DNA from 2 places in the Desulfotomaculum sp. OF05-3 genome. Region 1 is predicted to be linked to the other one. Evidence: predicted binding sites of a transcription regulator. Region 1 holds the regulator's gene; the other holds the start of a gene.
The links. Region 1 encodes HrcA, which represses chaperone genes, less so after heat shock. Its sites were predicted from a motif close to TGTTAGCACTCNNNNNNNNNGAGTGCTAACA; they were not measured.

Region 1 (5,921 bases):
TCGATGAGAATATGAAACTTCTCGATGATGAGAATCTGGACGCACTGTTTACCGGCGGTCAGATCTACACAAAGATCCGTGATGACAACCCGACAAGATATATTAACGGATGTAAGACAAAAAATAACCTTGTGGCTGATGGCTGCGTGATCGAAGGCGATGTGGAGAACTGTGTTCTCTTCCGAGGCGTTAAGATCGCGAAGGGCGCAAAGATCAGAAACAGTGTCCTGATGCAGGATACGGTGGTGAATGCAGGCGCACGGCTGGATTACGTTGTCACAGACAAGAACGTGACGATTGAGGTTGGCCAGGAGCTGAAGGGAACGGATACACAGCCGTTTTATGTGGCGAAGGGGCATACTGTTTAAAGATAGGAGCAAGCCTGTGAATTCAGGAGAGGTCCTGACTCACATAAGATATGTATAATTAAGAAAGGGAATCTTTCATGAGCATTTTCACATGCTCTGGAGAGATTCCCTTTTTTGCCATGCAGCAGGAAGAATTTATTAGTGGATGTCCTTCCAGTCCTGTCATATATCGGGTGGAAACTCATATAACGGGGCAGATGAACTTAAGACTGGATCAGATAGACCTCAGACCGCTCAACGCCGTGATCTCTTGTTTCCGAATGTGTGTTGTAAAAAATATCGATATGTTTTCCTTTGACACCGCCTCCGACGTCCTCAGCGATATACTCGACACCATCGATCAAAAGGTGGCTTCCAAGCGGAATGACCCGCGGGTCAACGGCTACGGTGCGGCTTGCGGTCGCCTGGGTTCCGGTCTTTGTGAGACGGCCGTAGCCCTCGGAGCAGCTTCTGCACGGGCAGTAAGCTGTGGTCTTAAATGTACCTAAGGAAACGAGGGTGGCATTTTTGATGATCTTTGTTGCAGTATTGTACTGGTAAGCTAACGGAAGTGCTGTGCCGTTCACGCTGAGCTTGATCATGTAGGTATCATCCGGGATGGAGGACCAGTCGATCATGATCTCAAAGCCGTGGGCACCGTTTCCGATGCCGCTTTCCTTTAAGTCATTGCGCTCGATATCAGCTTCGGCGGTCTCAGATAAAAGAGACTCGCCTGTATGGGAGTTGGCCACAGTGACGGTGACGGAGACCGGGGTATCCGGGGCAGCGGAGTTCCACGCCCATCCGGAAACCTTATTTCCATCGATGCTGTCCAGGTGGCCAGAGTTTTTCGGGGTACTTGCGAATGCACATACGGTGTTTAAGAGCATCGAAATGACGGTCAGTAAAACACAGATGGTCAATCTAAATTTCTTCATATAACAATCCTTTCTTTTTTTGTTTCATATCTATTACAAATTATATGCAGATATGTAATAGAAATGTAACAATTTGGAAACAAGTATGTATTATACATAATTTTCCAAATTTGTCAAGTTTTTGGGTATTACTGCCAGGACGCAAACAGTCCCCCCATATGGCAGAAATGTTCTTAATGTGACGCAAAGCCCCCGGGATTCACAGGAAAATCCAGGGGAAAGCCGGGCGGATCCTGTAAAATCCTGGTAGAAAAAGGCGATGAAAAAAATAGTGAAAAAAATGTGAAAATTATCAAAAGCCCTTGACAAACAACACACTAAGTAATATAGTAACAACTGTAAATGTTAGCACTCCTCAATAAAGAGTGCTAATAAAGAAGAGGTGAGAGTTTTGGAACTGGATGAGAGAAAAGAAAAAATTTTAAAAGCGATTATCCAGACGTATCTGGAGACCGGTGAGCCGGTGGGATCCAGAACGATTTCCAAATACTCGGATCTGAAGCTCAGCTCCGCGACGATCCGAAATGAGATGTCTGATCTGGAAGAACTTGGTTACATCATTCAGCCGCATACCTCGGCGGGACGAATTCCTTCCGATAAAGGTTACCGTTTCTATGTTGACCAGATCATCAAGGAAAAAGACAGTCAGGTCGAGCATATGCAGGAACTTATGATCCAGCGGGTAGACCGCGTGGAACTGCTTCTGAAGCAGCTTGCAAAGGTTCTTGCCAACAATACGAACTATGCGACCCTGATCAGCGGACCGAGTTACAACCAGACAAAGTTAAAGTTTATCCAGCTCTCGAAGGTGGAGGAACACAAACTTCTGGTGGTAGTCGTTGTGGAAGGAAATATTATAAGAAACTCCTTTGTTACGATCGATGAGGAACTCAGTGACGAAGAGCTTCTGAATTTAAATATTCTTTTAAACAGCAGCCTGAACGGTCTGACGATCGAGGAGATCAACCTTGGCGTGATCGCAAAAATGAAAGAACAGGCCGGATCCCACAGAAGAGTGGTGGATCTGGTGCTGAATGAAGTCAGCGAAGTGATCCGCTCCCAGGACGAAGATCTCCAGATCTATACCAGCGGGGCAACCAATATTTTCAAATACCCGGAGCTTTCCGATACGGAAAAAGCGAGCCAGCTGATCGGTACTTTGGAACATAAAGAACTTCTCAGGGGACTGATCGACGGGCAGCAGCAGAATAAAACGGATGATCCGGACAATGAAATTCAGGTCTATATCGGAGATGAAACTCCGGTCCAGAGCATGAAAGACTGCAGCATCGTAACCGCAAATTATGCGCTCGGCGATGGGATGCGCGGAACGATCGGTATCGTGGGACCAAAACGAATGGACTACGAAAAAGTCGTATCGACCTTGAGATCGTTAGTTGCGCAGCTGAACGAAACGTTTAAAAATGAAAGGTGAAGAGAGCAGTGAAAGAAAAAGAGTTAGAAAAAGAGAAAACGGAAAAAGCCGTTTCTGAGGAAAAAGAAACCAAAGAGGCAGCCGCTTCCGAAAAAGAAAATAAAGAGACGTCCGAAAAAGAGGAAAAAGCTTCTGAAAAGAAGAAAGATCCGAAGGACGAGAAGATCGATGAGTTAAATGACAAGCTCAAGAGATCCATGGCGGAGTTTGATAACTACCGCAAGAGAACGGACAAAGAAAAGTCCGCAATGTATGAGATCGGCGCAAAGGATGTGATTGAAAAGATCCTTCCGATCGTCGATAACTTTGAAAGAGGTCTTAATTCCATTCCGGAAGACGCGAAAGGATCCGCGTTTGCAGACGGAATGGAAAAGATATATAAGCAATTTGTAAAGACACTCGATGATATGGGCGTTAAGCCGATCGAGGCAGTCGGAAAACCGTTCGACCCGAACTTCCACAACGCAGTGATGCATGTGGAGGATGAGAACCTCGGCGAGAATGTTGTGGCAGTGGAACTTCAGAAGGGCTACACCTACAAGGATTCCATCGTCCGTCACAGCATGGTGCAGGTTGCAAACTAACATTGAAACAATGTGATCATCCGGCAGAGACTGCTGGACGACCACTCATTCCTAATATTCCAAATTTAGAGGAGGAAAATCATTATGAGTAAGATTATTGGTATTGACTTAGGTACAACAAACAGCTGCGTAGCAGTTATGGAAGGCGGTAAACCAACAGTTATCGCCAATACAGAAGGTGTTAGAACAACACCGTCTATCGTTGCTTTTACAAAGACAGGTGAGAGACTTGTGGGCGAGCCGGCAAAGCGTCAGGCAGTAACAAACGCTGACAGAACCATCTCCTCCATCAAGAGACATATGGGTACCGACTACAAGGTAGATATCGACGGCAAGAAGTACACACCGCAGGAGATCTCCGCGATGATCCTTCAGAAGTTAAAAGCAGATGCTGAGAGCTACCTTGGAGAGAAGGTAACAGAGGCAGTTATCACAGTTCCGGCTTACTTCAACGATGCCCAGCGTCAGGCAACAAAGGATGCCGGTAAGATTGCCGGTCTTGATGTAAAGCGTATCATCAACGAGCCGACAGCGGCAGCCCTTGCTTACGGTCTTGACAACGAGAAAGAGCAGAAGATCATGGTATATGACCTCGGCGGCGGTACATTCGATGTTTCCATCATCGAGATCGGTGACGGCGTTATCGAAGTTCTTGCAACAAACGGTGATACACACCTCGGCGGTGATGATTTCGATAACCGTATCACACAGTGGATGATCGACGAGTTCAAGAAGACAGAGGGCGTAGATCTTTCCGGCGATAAGATGGCACTTCAGAGATTAAAAGAAGCTGCTGAGAAAGCAAAGAAAGAGCTTTCTTCCGCAACAACAACAAACATCAACCTTCCGTTCATCACAGCAACTGCTGAGGGACCGAAGCACTTAGATATGAACCTCACAAGAGCTAAATTCGATGAGCTGACAAGTGATCTCATTGAGAGAACAGCAATTCCGGTACAGAACGCGTTAAGAGACGCTGGTTTAACAGCAGCAGAGCTCTCCAAGGTTCTCCTCGTGGGTGGTTCCACACGTATGCTTTCCGCACAGGAAAAGGTTAAACAGTTAACAGGCAAAGAGCCGAGCAAGAGCTTAAACCCGGATGAGTGCGTAGCCATCGGTGCAGCGATCCAGGGTGGTAAGTTAGCAGGCGATGCCGGTGCAGGTGACATCCTTCTTCTCGATGTAACTCCGCTTTCCCTTTCCATCGAGACAATGGGCGGCGTTGCTACAAAGCTGATCGAGAGAAACACAACGATCCCGACAAAGAAGAGCCAGGTATTCTCCACAGCTGCTGATAACCAGACAGCCGTAGATATCCACGTTGTACAGGGTGAGCGTGAGTTCGCAAGAGACAACAAGACTCTTGGCCAGTTCCGTCTTGACGGCATCCTTCCGGCAAGAAGAGGTGTTCCGCAGATCGAAGTTACCTTCGATATCGATGCAAATGGTATCGTAAACGTATCCGCTAAGGACCTTGGCACAGGCAAAGAGCAGCACATCACCATCACATCCGGATCCAACATGTCCAAGGATGATATCGATAAGGCTGTTAAGGAGGCTGCGGCTTACGAGGCTGAGGATAAGAAGAAGAAAGAAGCGATCGATACAAGAAATGAAGCTGATTCCATGGTATTCCAGACAGAGAAGGCAATGGAAGAAGTTGGCGATAAGATCGATGCAAACGATAAGACCGCTGTTGAGGCCGACTTGAATGCCCTCAAGGAAGCGATCAACAAAGCTCCGGCAGAGCAGATGACAGACGCCCAGGTCGAGGAGATCAAGGCAGCGAAAGAGAAACTCATGAACAGCGCGCAGAAGCTCTTCGCAAAGGTTTATGAGCAGGCTCAGGCAGCTCAGGGCGCAGCAGGCGCACAGGGCCAGGCAGGTCCGCAGGCTGGACAGAGCGCAAGCCAGGCTGGATATGGCGATGATGTCGTTGATGGCGACTACAAAGAAGTCTAAATAACAGTTTGATCGAGCGACAATGAGGGCTGGAAAGGATGTTGCAAGATAGCTTGCATAAGTTCTTTTTAGCCGGAATTACCATTTGGCGCAAGTCAGGCACAATAAATCCGAAAGAACGCCCAAGATGGGGCGTTCTTTCGGTTGCCTTGTATCAAGGCTTTGATCGATAACGATCCGGAAATATTGCCGCGGCAGGACTCAGCCGTGACGTCTGAAGAAAGCTTCCGTCGGCAGGTTCCGTAAAAAGGTACGCGTGAAGCGTGGTACCGCTCACTAACAGGAAAGGTAAGAATAAAGAAATGGCAGAGACCAAGCGAGATTATTACGAAGTCCTCGGCGTGCCGAAAGATGCGGACGAAGCGGCGTTAAAGAAAGCATATCGAGTTCTTGCAAAGAAATACCATCCGGACGCAAATCCGGGAGATAAAGAGGCGGAGGCAAAGTTCAAGGAAGCTTCCGAGGCATACAGCGTTTTAAGTGATCCGGAAAAGAGAAGAAAGTATGACCAGTTCGGTCATGCAGCCTTTGAGGGAGGCGCAGGCGGGGCCGGTGGCTACGGCGGATTCGATTTCAACGGAGCCGACATGGGAGATATCTTTGGAGATATTTTCGGAGATTTCTTCGGAGGTGGACGTTCCGCTTACGGAAGAAG
Region 2 (5,921 bases), on a different contig from region 1:
AGCCCACATAAGGATTGACGGAATAGCCGCCCACCGGCAGGTTGGATTTTGTCATAATATTTTTGGTTTCTACATCCTGAATCAGAATGCTGCTATCTTTCACTTCCGCCATGTCTTCTGTTCCTCCAATACCCGGTAAAAAGCCGGGGGAAATTCTTGTACCATATGTGTTTCTCCCATGATAGGAAGTAGATCTTCCTTCATGAATACAGGGATGCCAAGCGCATGGGCCTGATGTGTCAGGTTCCACACCCATTCCGGTTTCGATATAGATTTGCCCTTCCTATATCCGGTCTCAGACCCAATGACGATCCACTCAATTCCGGTAAGATCCACCATACCAACATCATCAAACATAGGTTCAAAGGTCACATGATAGTGTCCGCCATGGATATGCTCCCGCAAAGTCCGGATACGGTTTTTCTCTTTACTGGAGGTAACAGTTACACCAAACCAAGCATTCTCTAAGGTAGTGGAAAACACAATATCCTCCGGTCGCTTGGTCAAAAACAGATATTGGTGCTGCGGATTTTCAGTCATCTTGGCAAATATCTGTTCCCGCCACTCTGGCTTCCAGTGGGAAAAATCGCTCATGCCGGTGAGCAGAAAATTCTGTGGGCGCTTTTTCTCCATCAGCCGCAGCTTATTGGGAAAAAACTCCGGCTTTTCAAAGTTATCGATCATGTGAAACCGGCGGACATTGTTTCTGGCATAGCAGTAGCTGCAACCAATAGTACAGCCGATCACCAGATTCATGTTCTGAATACAGTCTTTAATACAAACAGCCACCGCTAACGCCTCCTTTCCGTTTTGAGATTTAGCCTTCTACCGCAGGCGCAACTTTCCCGAAGCCGTTCCAGGCATACAGCCCCTTCTTGTCCTCATCGCCCAGGAACTTGTCCACCTGACAGATGTGCAGGATATGGTCGCCAACTTCCACCGACTGCTGCAGGGTGGCCACCATCGCCAGACGAGTATCCACCGGAATCTGGATGTCACTGCCCTCCACAGCCATCATCTCGATGTTGTTGGCGGCCACCTTGTCGGTCTTGGCACCGGTAGACGCTCCGCAGGCCATCACCGTCTGGGCAAGACTCTCGCCAGGAACGGTGACAATCACCTTTCCGGTCTCTCGTACCTGCTTACCGGTGTGGGACTGTTTTCCAGTGGCGAAGCCCACCATGGGTGGGTTGAAGGAGAGGTAAGACACAAAGCAAATGGGAGCCAGGTTCGTAGAACCGTCCTCCTTTTTAGAGCAGATCAGTGTCAGCGGATTGGGGGAGGTCAGAACAGTAGCCTCCATAATGTTCAGTTCTTTCATGTCATTCAGACCTTTCTAAGAAATTTCAGTCGTTGACTGCTCGGCCAACCAGTGATATATTTATTATACCTAATAGCAATTTTTGTTCAAGTACGCAAATTATTTGTACCTGGTATCAAAAAATATACTGCAAAAGACGAGGAAAGATCCAATCATGACTTATGAAGAATTCAAAGAAAAGGTTGGCAGTGTCATTCTAACCGATAATGGAAACTGCCCGGTCACGCCGGTGGTTCAAATGCTGCAGGGCAAATGGAAACTCCAAATTCTCTATGAACTATGCATCAAGTGTCCCATGCGGTTTGGGGAACTGAAAAAAGTTCTCAAGCCCATCACCAACACAGCTCTGACCAACGCCCTGAAGGAGCTGGAAGCAGATGAATTGATCCAGCGCATCCAATATAATGAAATGCCCCTACGGGTGGAATACTCCCTCACTGAGAAAGGACGGGATCTGTTGCCGGTCTTTTACGCCATTTCCCAATGGGGAATGAAATATATACCATGATTCTAACAATATTAATCTGCAAGATAATAGCCGGGAGGCATTGACAATTTGAGTCAACTTCCCGGCGTTTTATTTTCTGCATTTTCTACTGCTGCAAAGGATTCAGGAAGCAACCTGATTCATGAGAGTTGATAACTCCCACCGCCTGCAAATAGGCATAGATGATTACGGTCCCCACAAACTTCATGCCTCGCACGCCTCCCGGAGAGCAGGCAGCAGCTCATCCAGTCGCCCGTCCAGACCGAAGGACTTTTCTTTGATATTGTCCGTAATGTAGATCTCACCAAGATTGAGGGTCACATAAGTGGCGTTTGGCTCGCTGGCCACCAGGCGCATCATCGGGGCCTTGATCAGCTGATTGCGCCAGCCAATGCCCAGCTCCAAAACCACCAGTTTCTTCCCGTGGTAGATTTTCAGAAAGTTTTGGAACCGTGCCTGGGCAGCGGTATCCGGAATCATTCTCTGACCCGCACCCATGTGGATGTCCATGGGACCGCCGCACTTGGGACAGCGCGGCACCAATTCTGTAGGCACATGGCCGCCCTGTTCGGCAGCCGATAATTTTTCGGCCACCTCCAGACTAGGATAGAGGGTGTCGTGGCAGGGGCGGGCACACTGCATAGTAAACCAGTTGCCCTCAATCTCATAGATTTTCGTCGGATCGAAGCCACACAGTTCAAAGTGACCTTCTCCGTTTGATGTGACGACAAAGTAATCTTTTTCTCCCACAACGGCCTTCAAATCGTTCATCACCGGCGTAGGCTGGTACTGCCCGCAGTAATGATGGATGAGCCGGGCCCAGAAGGCCCATTTTTCCTCCTCGCTGGGCCATCCGGCCATCATGCCCTGCAAAATACACCCAAGGCCGTATTTCCGTTTAAAATCCCCAAACAGTCTTTCAAAGGCCGCATTGTCCGCAAACAAATGCAGTCCTTCGGTGATGGACAGTCCGTTACTGGCCCCGATCAAGATAGCGTCCGCTTCTCTGAATTTTTCCGCAATAGGGTTCCAATCAATCATATTCGTTCGCCCCTTTCTATTTTATGGTTGCTGCGATGGATCGCTCCTGCCGGAGGGCAGCTAGAGTTTCCGCCAAATCTCCTTGCAGATACAGGCTGCGTCCCCGCAGATGCTCTGGCCTATGAGATGACTCTTGATTAAGACATGCATAAAAGACGTTTTCGTTTTTGGCAGTAAGTTCCCAGAAGGGCAGTTTGATGATACTGGGCGTCATCTCACCCACGCCAAGTTCCAACAGCAGGACTTTTTTGTCGGACTGATCCATTATCCAGCGTCGCAGGAATCTATGGTAGCGGTGCAGACTATCCTGCCAGAAGGTTCCCTCCAGGAAGGTATCGTCTCGTACCCAGGGCACCAGCATCCGCCCGCAATCCGGGCAGCGGGGAACGTCCTCCTCCGGCAGGCGAACACCTGCCAAGTAACCAGTCAGTTCCTTCACTAGTTCGCGGTTTTCCCAAATATCATCCCGGCAGGGCTGGCTGCATTGGCAGTAGCTAAAGTCTCCCTGAAAGGCGCAAATTTGTTTCTGGGGAAATACTCGAAAAAACTGCTGATCCACATTGGTGGTCAGAACAAAAGCAGGTTTGTCCGCAACAAGCGCCTGCAGGTCCAGATAGGGCTGCCCCGTGGGGGCCTCCCACATGAAGCGGATATATTGACTGTAATATCCCCACTGTTCCCCATAGCTGGAAAAGCAATGGTAGAATCCAGCCAGTGGGGAGGTAAATCCATACTGTTCCCGAAAGGGAGCCAATGCCTCCGAAAGTGCCGGGGACCAATGGTAGTGGTCGTATCCAGCTGCGCTTGACAGGCCGGAGCCTCCTCCGATCACAACGGCATCTGCTTGATCAATACGCTCGGCAAGTTCCTGAAGCACCGCTTGGTTTCCAACCTTCATTGATCGTTATCTCCACTGCCCATGGTGTCCCGTGCATCCCGCAGCACTTGAGCAATGTCGGCCACAATGGTCATGCCCTTGTCCTCCAACTGCTTGGGCAGGAAGTCATACTTGTCGTTGACGCCGATATACCGGGCATGGGGGAAACTGAGGGTCAGGTTCCAGAAAGGCTCCTGGATAAACATGGGAGTCATTCGGCCAACGCCCAGTTCCAGAAACAGAATCTTACTGTCTTTGTGTTCCAGCACATAGCGAGAAATTTTTTCGTACTGTTCTTCGTATTTCTTTCCTTGCAGGAAATTTCCATATCCCCGCACCCAGGGGAATGCCTCACCGCCGCAGTGAGGGCACCGGGGAATGAGATCGATGGGAATCTTCGTGCCATCCCCCATAGCGGCCACCATATCAGCCACTGGCTTTACCGCATCCCAGGTGTCATCGGTGCAGCAGGCAGCACACTGGAAGAACCGGTGATCCCCCTGGATCTCTGCCACCTTCTCCTCCGGGTAGAGTTTGACAAACTGGGTATCCTGGTTGGTGGTGAGGATGAAGAAGTCCTTGCCTTTCAGCAAAGCGTCTAAATTCAGATAAGGATGACGCACAGGTGCGGTCTGGGTGGTGTGAAGGAATGTGGCGAGATACCCCCAATACTCTTCCCTTGTCTTCCAGGGATGCATCATCCCTGCAAAAGCACCTTTGAAGTGGTACTTCTCCGCAAAAGGCCGGAAGTATTTCCGGTAGGAGTCGTTGTCCTCGTAGTAAAAATCTCCGCCACCGGCAGCGGACAGACCGGAGGCCCCGCCCACTACCACACAGTCAGCTTCCTTTACCTCCTGTACCAAACGATGGATCTGTTCGCTATACGGCAGCGGCTTTTTGTCAGTCAGCTGATAAGGCGTACTGCCGGAAGCATAGATAGGATAGTGCCTGGAATAATTCATCTGGGTCTGCATGACCAAATCATCATAGAAGTTCATTGTCACCATTCCTTTCGAGTGGGTGTTATTTTTATTCTTACTTCAAATCATTTTAGCATCCTCTTGCGTTGCTGTCAATATGCTGTTATAATAAAAATAACATCAAAGAAAAAAGGAGATCAGTCCATGAAATATCCCACCCGCCTTAGCGATGCTGTTCATATTCTGGCTTTTATTGCTCTGTACCCAGACTGCGACCTGACCAGTAACAAGCTGGCAGAGAGCATTCAGACGAATCCTGCCTATGTGCGCCAGCTCATGTCCGCCCTGCGTAAAGGAGGGCTGCTGGTCAGTGTGAAGGGACATCCCCGACCCGCTCTGGCTCGTGATCCGGAGAAAATCACTCTGCTGGATGCCTATCGGGCAGTGGAGGGCAACAAGCCCCTGCTCCATCAGGACATCCACACCAATCCTGCCTGTGGCGTGGGTATAAATATCCAACTGGTGCTGCGGGATTTTTACTTGGACATTCAAAAAACAGCGGAACAAAGAATGCAAGAGATCACGCTGAAAGATGTGCTGGAACAATATCACATGAAGTTGGAAGGGATGCCCTTGCAGCGTTTATGACGGATCGACTTTCAGAAACGCTTCCATTTGGGACAAAAATTCTTCTGAACGGGAAATACAGAACCTCCTTGCGGGACTATACTGAGAACCGGAGAGACCTATATCCCGTATGGGTATTCCACTTTCCAGAGAAGGAGGTTTCAATATGCAGGAAAAGTACAATGTCACAGGCATGACTTGTGCGGCCTGCCAAGCTAGGGTACAAAAAAGCGTATCCAACCTGACCGGCGTGCAAGAGTGCAATGTCAATCTGTTAAAAAACAGTATAGACGATGTAACTGCTATGATTGCCGGACAGATTGGGCAGCTTCTTCCGATGGACGAGGAAACCATCAAGCAGTTTCAAACACTTGCAAAAAAGATGATGGAACAAGCGGAGGAATCAAATGATGATTAGAAAATATTTACCGCCGTTTGTTATGTGGCTCGTTTTTGAAGTGATTGCGGTGACATTATGGTTTGCGTTAGATAATATATTCTATCTTTTCAATTTCTCGTATATTGGCACTGCGATTGCTGTTGGATTGGTATTATATGGGAAGAAGAAAAAATATGCCCGGAATGTAGTACAATTTGCTGTTGGTCTGTATATGATTGTGTATCTGGGGTTTCTTTGTCGAGAAAATA

Region 2: the regulator HrcA is predicted to act here: its motif matches at 4,725-4,755, upstream of DXA87_RS15055 (NAD-dependent protein deacetylase).

What each region holds. Positions count from the first base shown of each region.
Region 1 is NZ_QWGO01000001.1:313,080-319,000, reverse strand. It holds gene glgD (glucose-1-phosphate adenylyltransferase subunit GlgD) at 1-368, shown strand, start outside; gene DXA87_RS18300 (3D domain-containing protein) at 572-1,285, opposite strand; gene hrcA (heat-inducible transcriptional repressor HrcA) at 1,668-2,720, shown strand; gene grpE (nucleotide exchange factor GrpE) at 2,729-3,304, shown strand; gene dnaK (molecular chaperone DnaK) at 3,389-5,266, shown strand; gene dnaJ (molecular chaperone DnaJ) at 5,569-5,921, shown strand, end outside.
Region 2 is NZ_QWGO01000037.1:8,310-14,230, forward strand. It holds gene DXA87_RS15020 (radical SAM mobile pair protein B) at 1-112, opposite strand, end outside; gene DXA87_RS15025 (radical SAM mobile pair protein A) at 100-789, opposite strand; gene DXA87_RS15030 (flavin reductase family protein) at 818-1,321, opposite strand; gene DXA87_RS15035 (helix-turn-helix domain-containing protein) at 1,476-1,829, shown strand; partial or broken gene DXA87_RS15040 (DNA-3-methyladenine glycosylase I) at 1,915-2,022, opposite strand; gene DXA87_RS15045 (NAD-dependent protein deacetylase, SIR2 family) at 2,013-2,849, opposite strand; gene DXA87_RS15050 (NAD-dependent protein deacetylase, SIR2 family) at 2,866-3,747, opposite strand; gene DXA87_RS15055 (NAD-dependent protein deacetylase) at 3,744-4,724, opposite strand; gene DXA87_RS15060 (Rrf2 family transcriptional regulator) at 4,851-5,294, shown strand; partial or broken gene DXA87_RS18655 (heavy metal-associated domain-containing protein) at 5,440-5,547, shown strand; partial or broken gene DXA87_RS18525 (XRE family transcriptional regulator) at 5,557-5,691, shown strand; gene DXA87_RS15070 (4Fe-4S binding protein) at 5,681-5,921, shown strand, end outside.